3 regions of the Mesobacillus sp. AQ2 genome follow, and region 2 is predicted to be linked to each of the others. Evidence: predicted binding sites of a transcription regulator. Region 2 holds the regulator's gene; each other region holds the start of a gene.
What was found. Region 2 encodes LexA, which represses DNA repair genes until DNA is damaged. Its sites were predicted from a motif close to CGAACATATGTTCG; they were not measured.
Positions count from the first base shown of each region.

Region 1: a site for LexA is predicted at 1,991-2,004, ahead of QNH36_RS06775 (YhjD family protein). Genes of this name have one in related genera too.
Region 3: a site for LexA is predicted at 1,653-1,666, ahead of QNH36_RS16245 (DNA polymerase IV). Genes of this name have one in related genera too.

Region 1 is NZ_CP126080.1:1,362,960-1,367,251, reverse strand. Features, by position in the region: gene QNH36_RS06780 (S9 family peptidase) at 1-1,788, opposite strand, end outside; gene QNH36_RS06775 (YhjD family protein) at 2,032-2,424, shown strand; gene QNH36_RS06770 (competence protein ComK) at 2,448-3,026, opposite strand; gene QNH36_RS06765 (IDEAL domain-containing protein) at 3,218-3,454, shown strand; gene QNH36_RS06760 (M48 family metallopeptidase) at 3,563-4,292, opposite strand, start outside.
Region 2 is NZ_CP126080.1:2,019,529-2,023,820, forward strand. Features, by position in the region: gene QNH36_RS09955 (ATP-dependent DNA helicase) at 1-723, shown strand, start outside; gene QNH36_RS09960 (hypothetical protein) at 775-1,005, opposite strand; gene lexA (transcriptional repressor LexA) at 1,140-1,763, opposite strand; gene yneA (cell division suppressor protein YneA) at 1,918-2,232, shown strand; gene QNH36_RS09975 (YneB family resolvase-like protein) at 2,258-2,905, shown strand; gene QNH36_RS09980 (DUF896 domain-containing protein) at 2,983-3,216, shown strand; gene tkt (transketolase) at 3,537-4,292, shown strand, end outside.
Region 3 is NZ_CP126080.1:3,210,188-3,214,479, reverse strand. Features, by position in the region: gene QNH36_RS16250 (methyl-accepting chemotaxis protein) at 1-1,499, opposite strand, end outside; gene QNH36_RS16245 (DNA polymerase IV) at 1,680-2,972, shown strand; gene gndA (NADP-dependent phosphogluconate dehydrogenase) at 3,107-4,292, shown strand, end outside.

The sequences.
Region 1 (4,292 bases), 660 kb from region 2:
AATCAGTAGTGGTGTATTGATTTTATCCACATAAGCCAATGGTGAGTGCTTCCATAATGTTTCCAGATTGCTTAGGTCTGCCCTGATTTGCCACTCGGTAAAATAGTAGCCGATATCACTGACACCATAGAAGCTGATCCAGTTTGAAATCGAGCGCTGGGTTACCGCTGCCTTGAATCTGTCTGTATGGCCGACGATCCAGTTTGTCATGAATCCGCCATAGCTGCCGCCGGTCACTCCCAAACGGTCCTTGTCAATGAAATCGTAGTTTTTCAGCGCATAATCGACGGCATCCATGACATCCTGGTAGTCTCCGCCGCCATAATCACCGCGCACGGCATTGACAAATTGCTGCCCATAGCCGTGGCTGCCGCGCGGATTGATATAAAGAACTCCATAGCCTTCTGCCGCGAGGACCTGGAACTCGTTGAAATAAGAGTTTGCATACATTGCGTGCGGGCCGCCGTGAACTTCAAGAATCAGCGGATACTTTTTGCCCTCTTCATAGCCAGCTGGCTTCATGATCCATCCATGGAGGGGCGTGCCGTCACCAGCCTGGAATGAAATCTGTTCTGGCTGAGATAAAGTAATGGAATCCAGGAACTTTTCGTTCACTGAGGTCAACTGCTTCATTTCACCAGTGGTTACTTCCAGTTGGAACAGTTCCCCAGGAAGCACCGGGTTGCTGATCGCGGCAACAATCCTCTGATTTTTCCTGTCCAGTGTATAACCATATACATGCTGCTGATCGAGTAGCGCTGGGTACACTTCTCCATTTAAGTTAGCGAAATATAAAACAGTGTTTCCCTGGTCGGTCGCCAGGAAATATAGGCTTTCACTGTCATCACCCCAAATCAACCCCGGACTGTGGGCTCCCTGTTGGAAATCCGCCGCAACAGCGTCACCGACAAGGATATCCATGTTTTCCGTAATGCATTGCACATTCCCAGTCTCCATGTCCCGAATATATAACTGGCTTAAAGTGGCATTCTCAAATTCCCTTTCATGCCCTATATAGCCAATGTATTTTCCATCTGGAGAAAAAACTGCATTGCCAAAGTACCCTTTGCCATTTGTAATCTTTGTTTTGTCTCCTGACTTGATGTCCATCAGCAATAGGTCGCTCTTAAATGAAAAATCCCGTTCCGGCGACTCATCCGCCGACAATACAAGACTCTTGCCATCAGGAGACCAGCACTGCAAATGGTAGTCTGCTTCTCCTTTTGCAACCACCTCCGCCTCTCCATCTACAACATTCACAATGACAGTCTGCCTGTACTTCCCATCCCAGAAGCCAGCAGAGTCTGATTTATATTTCATTTCCTCAGCAACGAACGGTTCTTGTTTCTTGTCATCCTTTTTTTCGTCTGCTTTCTCAAACAAATCCTCATCCGGTTTTAATGAGACGGAACAAGCAATTTTTTTACCGTCCGGAGACCACACTGGGCCACTGGCACCATTCTCGAAATCAGTCACCTGCATTGCCTCACCGCCAGCTGCATCCAGGACAAAAATTTGATTCTTCCCGCTGCGGTTCGAAACGAATGTGAGCTTCGTGCCGTCCGGTGACCATCGTGGTGTTTGACTGCGGTTTTCCCCATAGGTCCATTGTTTCGGCTCCCCGCCTTTGTCTATATCAATTATGTATAGATTGGAGGCATAATCATTCTTCTTCTCCAACATCTCAGTCTGCACAAACACACACTTTTTACCATCAGGCGAAAACTGGGGATCTGTGACGGATTTCAATTCAAATAAATCTTCTGCCTTGATCAATCTTTTTTCCATCCTGCTAGCCATCCTTCCAATGTAAAATTGATGCTGCTACATTATTATTTCGTTAACAGAAATATATTTCCTGCTCTAGAAAGAAACTTTTTAGGTGCTTATTCAGCAACGCTGTAAGTTTACTGTCATTTTGGAAAAGATGTTAATACAAGAAAATTTTTTATCCTCTTGAAATCCTGTTCAAAATCCATTACGATAATTACGAACAGATGTTCTTATTTTATATTGAAGGGGCAGAGCAAAATGACAAGGATTCCTGAAAAAGACCGCGATATGATGGAACAGGCCATCTATTTGCCGATGGTGCTGGTCGTGCTCAATCGGGATCTTTCTGTCGTTGAAAATAGTCCATTTAAATTAAAAAAGCCTTATTTGGAGCTAATCGAAGAAACAATGAAAGCCGTACAGAAAGAGCTCGCACAAGTGAAAACCTACCTTAAAAAGAATCAGCTGAAGGTTGAGGAAGTAAAACGGGATGATGCCTTCACCATGTTTCTCTTCATTTACAAAGGATACGAAGAACACCATAATTATTTCAATCCCCGCATCCGCAACAAAGTCCAGGAATTGATGGTACACTACCTTTTCAAACGATTTAAGCCTGCTTTGGGAACAATTGAAAAAGAATCCGGCTGACCAGCCGGATTCCCCTTAGCTTTTTAGTCTTTATATACCTCACTGACCAGATTGACATGAGGATAGCCTTGCGAGTCATTGAATTTAGGACCGTGCAGAAGGTACAGTGCTTTCCGTTCAGTTTCTTTCATCCGCTGCATGAATTTTGTGCGCAGCATGGATGTCCGAAGCAGCTGATTTTCGAATGAATGATGGGATACCGGCAGAATCCTGGTCTTCTTGTTCCTGAAGGTAACTTGTGTACTTTGGGCATCCACTTTCTTATGGAACAACACATGCTCATGTGATACCCAAATGCAGTCCGGCTTTGTGGGTGAGCTTGTCGGCATGAAATAGATGGAGCTTATAGGGTCGATAATGATCGGGGTTTTATGGGTGATCCCGGTAAGCTGTTTCGTTCCTTCTTTCCTGCCTTCATAACTGCTTCCAAAATATCTGCAGCTTTTTTTGATAATATCTATCGGCCTGAAAGGGGATACATACTCCTCCTCCAGTTCAATGACCCTCGAGTAAATCCTGCTGCCGTATTCTTCAGGTAGAATAATCATCGTAAAAGGGTTTATTTCATATTCTTCTACTAAATTCCTTGAGTTCCCTGTCATTCCTTCACCTCCTAAAAATACCTTACACCCTATTTTAACATAATTGCTAAAATTTTCTTTAAAAACAGATAAAGTTCCGTTTTTAGCCACAATTAATATTCTGATAAAAATTTTCTAAAAATTATAAAAATTTAGTTGATTATCTTTTCAATCCTCCATATAATATAAAAAAGGTCTAAGAGGTGAGGTCAATGAAAGAGAAATCGTATTCTGATACCATGAAGGCCAGTGTGATGAAACGCATAAAAGCCAAGGAATCATTTGTTCTGGACCTGTATGTTGACATGTTAATCTCAGAAATTCAACTGAATACCAAAAGAGAAAAATTGATGACCAGAATCGACAAAGCGATAGATGACCGTGACAAAATCCTGTTTTTGAATTTGACGGAAGAGTTGAAAGATCTCAACAAACAATTTGGAACTTAAATGAGTGAAATCCCCTATATCGGGGGTTTTTTATTATCTTGAAATAAAAATGCGTTTAATCCTTTTAAATGAAAAAAGAAACCCTCGGCTTGAGGGTTCCCACGGTAGCTATTCATCTTCCATTTCATTTCTCTTCTGAATTTCATACTCCTCAAGTCTCGAAATTCTCTCCAGCATGGTTGGATGGCCGTAGCGGAAGATTTTCACCAGCCAAGGCGGATCAACCTGACTGAGTCCCGCCTTCGTCAGTTCCTGGAAAGCAGAAATCGCCGCACCGGTGTTATCCGTCATTTCGATTGCGTACCGGTCTGCACGAGTTTCCTGGTAGCGTGACACAAGGTTAGAGACAGGACTTGCGGCAAACATGATCATCGATAGGAACATCAGGAACAACGGCAGCGACCTCAAGTCACCAGGATGCTCCAGTTTGAATTCCTTGCCCCATCGTTCGACTGCCCAATTCATCAATTTCGAGACAAAGTAGAGACCGAACAGGGACAGCAATAGGTATCCGCCAATCCCGATATATATATGTTTCTCCACGTAATGGGCCATTTCATGGGCCATTATGAACAAGATTTGGTCATCATTCAATTTATTCAATGTCGTATCCCAGAGGACGATCCTTGAATTGGATCCGATTCCCGTCACATAGGCATTAAGGGCATTAGTCTTTTCTGCCATATCCACTTCGAATACATGTTCCGCAGGGATTTTTGCCTGACCGGCAAGATCAAGAATCTTTGCCTCCAGCTCTTTATTTTTCAGCGGAGAAAAATCATTGTACAACGGATCGATCACAACAGGTTGCAGGAACATGATAAACAAAGTGAACGGC
Region 2 (4,292 bases):
TCACTCGTCATCATGCCTCGTCTGGTAGAGGACATTCTGAAAAAAGAAGTTTTTGCACAAAATATCCCGTTTGTTTTTTCTTCAGCAACTTTATCCCAGGTAGGGGACTTCAACTATATAGCGAAGAGTCTCGGAATTGAAAAATATACTTCCTTCACGGTTGCATCACCGTTTGATTATCAAGAGCAAATGGAAATTAAAGTGCATGTTCAGGATGCTGAAAATCAAAAATGGGAGAAAATAGGTACGGATCTGCGTACTGCAAGCGGGAGCTCACTGGTTTTGTTTTCTTCCATGCAGGAAATGGAAAGGTTCAGAGTATGGTCCGATCAACAGGAGTGGGATTTTGACATCCTGTTTGAAGGCGACCGTGAGATTAGTGAAACCGTAAAAGACTTCCAGAATGTCAAAAGCACTGTACTTTGCTCATACAGTTTATGGGAAGGTCTTGATGTCCCCGGTGAATCATTGACCCAGGTCATCATTGCTTCATTGCCATTCCCGCCTCATGACCCGGTCTTCCAGGCAAAAAGGAAGCATGCGGCCAACCCTTCTGCAGAAGTAGACGTTCCATACATGCTGCTTCGGTTAAGACAGGGAATAGGCAGGTTGATCAGGAGCAGCCAGGACGAAGGTGCCGTCCATTTATGGCTTACTGGTAAGCAAAAAGCAGAATTTATGGAAGAAATAACAGCAGTGCTTCCTGTTAGTGGCATTCATTAGTATAGGGGAAATCCCGAAAGGTCCAAGCCTTTCGGGATTTTTTTGCGGAAATTAGTCTCTGCATCCGCACTTTCTATCATCGCGGTCACGATCATTCTCATCCTGAGCACCAGCAACCAAGTCATTGATAATGCAACGACGGTCAGCACGGCAAAGATCTTCAAAATCAATTGTCGCCCTTACCTGTTTGTTGTTGCGGTTAGAGTAAAAAACTCCTGCTGAATCGTTATTATTAGATTGGATCCCATTCGAGCTTAAACTTCTTCCATAGCTAAAATACACGATATCTTATTCGGAAAGGGACAAGTTGTCAGGGCTTGTACCTACTTTGGAAAGGAATATGCTTTTTTCATAGAACCTTTAAAAAAATAAAAGTTTGATAGAACGAAAAAAAGCAAGCGGAGTCCGCTTGCTTTTTAGTGCATATGACGGTATACACCAATGACTTTACCAAGAATCGATACATTCCGAAGGATAATCGGTTCCATTGATGAATTTTCCGGCTGGAGCCTGAAATAGTCCTTCTCCTTGAAGAAACGTTTAACAGTTGCTTCGTCATCCTCAGTCATTGCTACTACAATGTCTCCGTTATTGGCTGTCTTTTGCTGCTTGACGATTACATAATCTCCATCCAGGATACCAGCCTCTATCATACTGTCACCCATGATTTCGAGCATGAAAACCTGCTCATCATGAGGAACAAGGCGGTCTGGAAGCGGGAAGTATTCTTCAACATTCTCAATAGCCGTAATTGGCATACCGGCTGTTACTTTACCGACAACAGGCACGTTGACAACATTATATTTAGGGATACGGTTTTCCTCTTCGATTTCCAGTATTTCAATTGCACGCGGTTTTGTTGGATCGCGTCTGATCAGCCCTTTGCTTTCGAGCCTTGCAAGGTGGCCGTGTACCGTGGAACTTGATGCCAGTCCAACTGCTTCGCCGATTTCACGTACGGATGGCGGATATCCTTTTTTCTTGACTTCACCTTTTATGAATTCAAAAATATCTTGTTGCCGCTTTGATAACTTTGTCATATTCACGCACCTCGTATTTTTTCTTGTCCTAATTATACCATGTCTATTTGATAGATACAAACATAAGTTCGAATTTTGAGTTGACACAAAACAAATGTTCGTATTATAATAAAAATCAAATAGGCGAACATATATTCGTTAGGGAGTGTCGATTATGAAAAGACTATGGGAAAACTATTCTTACGCTTTAATCCTTCTTGCTGTCAGCCTGATTTTTTCGCTGGTGGCAAAAGCAAATTTACATAACGATGATGCATACATAACTGTTACTATAGAAGAAGGGCAGTCACTATGGGAGATTGCAGAGACGTACGCCAGTGAGCATCGTTTATCGAAAAATGATTTCGTGAGCTGGGTAGAAAAGGAAAATGGGATTGTTGGAGAAAGGGTTTTTCCGGGAGATGAACTTGTCATCCCGGTGACGGCTGAATATCTGGAGCCAACACAGATTGCCGGGGCTGAAAGATAATTTGTACATAGAATCAGGTGACAGCATGAAAGCGATTATTTATTGCCGGGTAAGTACCACGAAAGAAACGCAGGAAACTTCGCTTGCCAGGCAGGAGGAAGAATTGCTCCGCCTTGCAGAACAGTATGGATTTGAAGTGATGAACATCATCAAGGAACAAGCCAGCGGGTATGACCTTGAAAGGGACGGGATCCTTGAACTGCTGGAGCTGATAAAGGACAAGTCAGTCGGTGCCGTATTGATTCAGGATGAGACCAGACTTGGCAGGGGTAATGCAAAGGTAGCTATTCTCCATTGCATATTAAAGGAGAACGTTAAGTTATACAGCATCTCTCACAGCGGGGAACTTCAGCTTTCTGAATCGGATTCCATGGTGCTCCAGATTGTCAGTATGGTAGAAGAATATCAGAGGAAAATCCATAACATAAAGATTAAACGCGGAATGAAACGTGCGGTTGAACATGGATACAAGCCTCAGCGCAATCTCAAAAATCAGGGCGAGCATTCCGGCAGGGAACGTAAAGATATGCCGATAGCAGAGATTGTCAGGCTGCGGAATAATGGCCTTACTTTTGCTGAAATTGCCGCTACTCTGAAAGGATTTGGCTACAATGTATCCAAGGCAACAGTGAATCGGCGATACCTTGAACATATAGAATCAAATGAGGAATGAGGCTCCTTTCTTGTAAAACTAGAAAAAATTTAGTAAGATGTCATTTGACGTAATTTTTTACACAAAGGAGCTTTACAATGCTATCAAGTGATAAAATTGCTAGAATCAATGAACTGGCAAGGAAAGCAAAAACATCAACGCTGACAGAAGAGGAAGCAAAGGAACAGACAAAGCTTCGAGCCGAGTATCTCCAGTCATTCCGTTCTTCTATGCTGAATACACTAAAGGGAGTTACCATTGTTGATCCAGAAGGCAATGATGTTACACCTGAAAAACTAAAAGAAGAAAAATTGAAGAATAAACTTCATTAATATATTCAATTTGGAATACATGAGAGAATGTATTCCATTTTTATTTTGGAAGCATGACAGATGAAAAAACTGAATGTTATATTCGACTACTGAAGTGAAAAATCAGCAATGGAACAATTTTAAAGGCCTCTTAGCTTCTATGTCAAAATCTATATTCCGTCTTCATCTGAAGCGTTTGCTTACATAAGTACAGCGAGTATGTGTCAAAATAAATAACAATACGGCGTTTTCTGTCTCCTTCAGGCATAATTTGTTGTATAATAATTTCTCTCGCTATAATATTAATGATGTAGCCAGTACCTATAGAAAGGATGTATTAAATGTTTAAAGAAATTGATATGCTTTCAATTGATTCCATTCGTACTTTATCAATTGATGCGATTGAAAAAGCAAATTCCGGCCATCCAGGCATGCCGATGGGGGCAGCACCGATGGCTTACACATTATGGACTCGTTATATGAATATCAACCCTAAGAATCCAGAATGGTTCAACCGCGATCGGTTTGTCTTGTCTGCCGGACACGGATCTATGCTGCTATACAGCTTACTGCACCTTGCAGGTTATGATCTATCAATGGAAGATATTAAGCAATTCCGTCAGTGGGGAAGCAAGACACCAGGACATCCTGAGTTTGGACACACTGCCGGTGTAGACGCAACAACCGGACCGCTTGGCCAGGGAATTGCCATGGCGGTTGGTATGGCGATGGCTGAACGTCACCTGGCTGCTGTTTATAATAAGGATAACTACAATATCGTTGATCACTATACATATAGTATCTGCGGTGATGGCGATCTTATGGAAGGCGTTTCTGCTGAGGCAGCTTCACTTGCAGCTCACCTTAAATTGGGTAAAATGATTGTTCTATATGATTCAAACGATATCTCACTGGATGGCGATCTTAATAAGTCATTCTCTGAAAGTGTTGAGGGCCGTTTTAAAGCATACGGATGGCAATATATCCGCGTTGAAGATGGCAATAATCTCGATGAAATCGCAAAGGCGATCGAGGAAGCAAAAACAGATGCAGATCGTCCGACCATGATAGAAGTTAAGACCATCATCGGATATGGT
Region 3 (4,292 bases), 1.2 Mb from region 2:
CTGCTGACAGTGTCTCCCTTCAAGCTGACTTCCTCGATTGATTGAGCTATTTCTGTGAAGGTGGCCGCAACTTTCTCAACAAGTTCATTGCCTTTTTGGACGGTCACCTGGCTTTCATCCATGACATTTACGGCCAGGTTCGTTTCTTTTCCAGTTTGTTCAAGGATTGTGCGGATGCTGTCTGCCGCTCCAGCTGATTGTTCGGCAAGTTTGCGCACTTCCTGGGCCACCACACCGAAGCCTTTCCCATGCTCCCCGGCTCTTGCCGCTTCAATCGCTGCATTCAATGCCAATAAATTTGTCTGGTTTGATATATCAGTGATAATTTCAATGATTCGATGAATTTCCTGAGAATTGTTTTTCAGGGAGTGAATCACTTTGGCCAGTTCTGTTACTTTTCCATTGATTTCATCCATTTGTTCCGTCACATTGATAGCATATAGTTTTCCCTGTTCAATCTTTTGCTTCGTATCTGAAGTCGTTTGCAGGGTCTCCTGCATTGATCCAGTAACTTCGATTAATTGTGAAGACACATTTTCGACTGCTTCATTGGTGCGTTCCGAAATCTTAACCTGCTCATCTGAGGCAGAGGCAACCTGCATGATTGATGTCGTAATTTCATTGTTTGCTTCTGTGGTGGCCTCCGCATTTTCCTTTAGATTTCTCGACATTTCATTTACCTGGTCAGATGACAAAAGTATGCTGGAAATGGAAGCTTTAAGGTTACCGGATAATTGATTCATTGCTTGGATGATCTGGCCGACTTCGTCCTTGTTCTTTGCCTGCAGCGCTTTTACATTCAGTTCCCCGGCTGCGAGCTTCTTGCAGTAAGCAACAACATCCTTAAGATTTTTGCTGATGCTGCGGGAGACAAAGTACATTGCCACAGAAGAGATGATAAAGGCGATGATGATAAGGATGAAAGTATTACGGATCATGGAAGCAATTGAAGAATGAGTTTCATTCATGATTGTCGTCCTGTCATCCAGGATTGCCGTCTGTAACTGGTTTAATTTCTCGATATTCATATCCCTGATGGTTTCAGCTTTGTTCGCAAGACTGATTTGGGTGAAGATATCAACCTGTTCTCCGTTTTGCCTAAATTCATCCACAGTCTTTAAAATTTCATCAGACCAGATTTTGTCCATATGCTTATCTGTTTTGACGATTGCCTCGAATAGCGTTTGTGCATTTTCCGTTTTCACATTTGCTTTCAGTTTTTCAGCTGAGGCATCAAACTGTTCCGCTTCTTTTTTATAAAGTGTAAGAAGCTCTGGTTTTGGTTCGGTTATGTAGTCAGTAATAATAATGTATTTCTGGCGAAAAGTGGCCCCCATTTCGCTGATCATGATAGCGTAATCACTTTTCTCCTCTGCAAGGTCGATCGCATCTTGTAGGTTGCTCAAAACACTGGACAAATAAATAAAGCTGCCCAGGAAAATGACCATGATAAATGCGAAAACGCTTGCATACTTTCTGCCAATGGACCAATGCTGCATAAAAACTCCCCCGTCTTTGTATATCTATTTATTGATTTTATCGGGTTTCCCAGCGGAATCTTTAATCTTTTCCATTTTATCTTCACATAAAATTCACATTTGCCATCCAAACTTCGATTAAGTATATGATCGCTATTTTTGATAAACTAGAATGGAACGTATATTTGGGAAGTGGCTGATATGAAAGAGATGTATCCAAAAAAGGGCAGAGTCATTTTACATGTTGATATGAACAGTTTCTATGCTTCCGTAGAAATGGCTTATGATTCTGAACTGAAGGGAAAACCCCTGGCCATTGCAGGCAACCCTGAGGAACGGCGGGGAATCATTGTAACTTGCAGCTATGAAGCAAGGAAATTCGGAGTAAAGACAACCATGCCGTTGTGGGAAGCAAAAAAGCTCTGCCCTGAGTTAATCATAAAAACACCGAATTTTGACAGGTACCGGGCTGCGTCTGGTGCTATGTTCGATATTTTACGCCAATATACCGAGCTGGTGGAACCTGTTTCCATTGATGAAGGGTATATGGATATTACGGATTGCGCTGACATCGGGGCACCATTGGAGATAGCTGAGAGCATTCAGAAACGGATTCTCGAGCAGCTTGATTTGCCATGCAGCATTGGAATCGCCCCTAATAAATTCCTGGCGAAAACAGCTTCCGATATGAAAAAACCATTGGGGATCACGATTTTAAGAAAACGGGATATCCCTCGGATCCTATGGCCGCTCGGAGCCGGAGAGATGCATGGAGTAGGAACGAAAACCGCGGACAAACTAAAAAGCATCGGTATTCAATCTATTGGCGACCTGGCAAAAGCAAATGATATCCAATTGAAAGCCCTGTTAGGGATTAATGGCCTGAAGCTGAAAAATAGAGCCAACGGTCAGGATAATAGAATGGTGGATCCCGAATCCGTCTATGACTTCAAGAGTATCGGCAATTCAACAACCCTGCCGAGAGATCTCTCGAATCAGCATGAACTCCTGAAGGTCCTTGATGGCTTATCAGAGCAGGTAGCTGCCAGGATGAAGAGAAAGGAAGCTGTCGCAACCACCATTAGCATCATGATCCGCTTTAAGGACAGAAAAACGATCACAAGAAGCCAAAAGCTCCCGAACCCGGTTTCAAAGAAAGACGACATTGCTGCTGCGGCAAAAGCTTTATTTTTAAAGCATTGGAACGGTGATCCTGTCCGCTTGCTCGGAATCACCGGAACAGATCTGCTAGAGGCAGATCAGGCTGTTAAGCAGCTCGACTTGTTTTCTTACGAACAGGATGCAAAAAAAGAGCCTTTGATCAATACGATGAGCCAGCTGCGTGAAAAATACGGTAAAAGTATTATCGAAAGCGCTGGTTTACAGGTGAAGAAGCACTCTTCAAGGGAAAACCCCAAGGCTGGCACAAGCTTTAATAAGGATTTTCTTCAGGACCGCAAAAGAAATGGCGATACCGAGAAAAAAGACTATTAAAGTTGTTTAGCTTCCAGAGGTTAAGTCAAAATATAGAGGGATGAAGCCTATTGTTTGCACCACCCTGGATTCATTGTTACATTAGTTTGTAAGTTTTTAAAAACCAGTTATGAAAAAGGAAGGAAGTTGGAATGATGTCAAAACAGCAAATCGGAGTCATTGGCCTCGCTGTTATGGGGAAAAACCTTGCGATGAATATTGAAAGCCGTGGGTATTCTGTTTCCGTTTATAATCGTTCTAGAGAAAAGACGGATGAAATGCTCGCCGAAACGGAAGGCAAGAACATTTACGGAACGTTTTCAATCGAAGAATTTGTTGAATCCCTCGAGAAACCGCGGAAAATCTTGCTGATGGTAAAGGCCGGGGCTGCGACCGACGCGACAATCGATCAATTGAAGCCTCATCTTGAAAAGGGCGATATCATCATCGATGGCGGTAATACATATTTTGCCGATACACAGCGGCGGAACAAAGAATTGAGCGAGCTTGGACTTCACTTCATTGGCACCGGGGTATCTGGAGGGGAGGAAGGCGCACTGCATGGACCTTCCATCATGCCTGGTGGGCAAAAGGAGGCATATGAGCTGGTTTCGCCGATCTTCCAGGATATTGCTGCTAAGGTCAATGGGGACGCGTGCACAACATATATTGGTCCTGATGGAGCGGGCCATTATGTAAAAATGGTCCACAATGGAATCGAGTATGGCGACATGCAGCTGATCGCAGAATCTTATTTCATGCTGAAGCATGTTCTTGGCTTGAGTGCTGAAGAGCTGCATGAAGTGTTCGCTGAATGGAATAAAGGTGAGCTGGACAGCTACTTGATTGAAATCACAGCTGATATTTTCACAAAAAAGGACGACGAAACAGGCAAACCGCTTGTCGACGTAATCCTTGATACTGCAGGCCAAAAAGGAACAGGAAAATGGACAAGCCAGAGTGCGCTAGACCTTGGGGTTCCGCTGCCTATCATTACGGAATCCGTTTTCGCGCGTTTTATTTCGGCCATGAAGCAAGAGCGGGTTGAGGCAAGCAAGGTACTTTCCGGACCAGAAGCGAAACCATTTGATGGTGACAAAAAGGGATTCATTGAATCGATTCGAAAGGCACTGTATCTGAGCAAAATTTGTTCTTATGCACAGGGCTTCGCCCAGATGAGAGCGGCATCAGAAGAATATGACTGGAACCTGAACTACGGAGAAATCGCGATGATTTTCCGCGGAGGCTGCATTATCAGAGCCCAGTTCCTACAGAAAATCAAGGAAGCGTACGATCGCGACCCTGAGTTGAAAAATTTGCTGCTTGATCCTTATTTCAAGG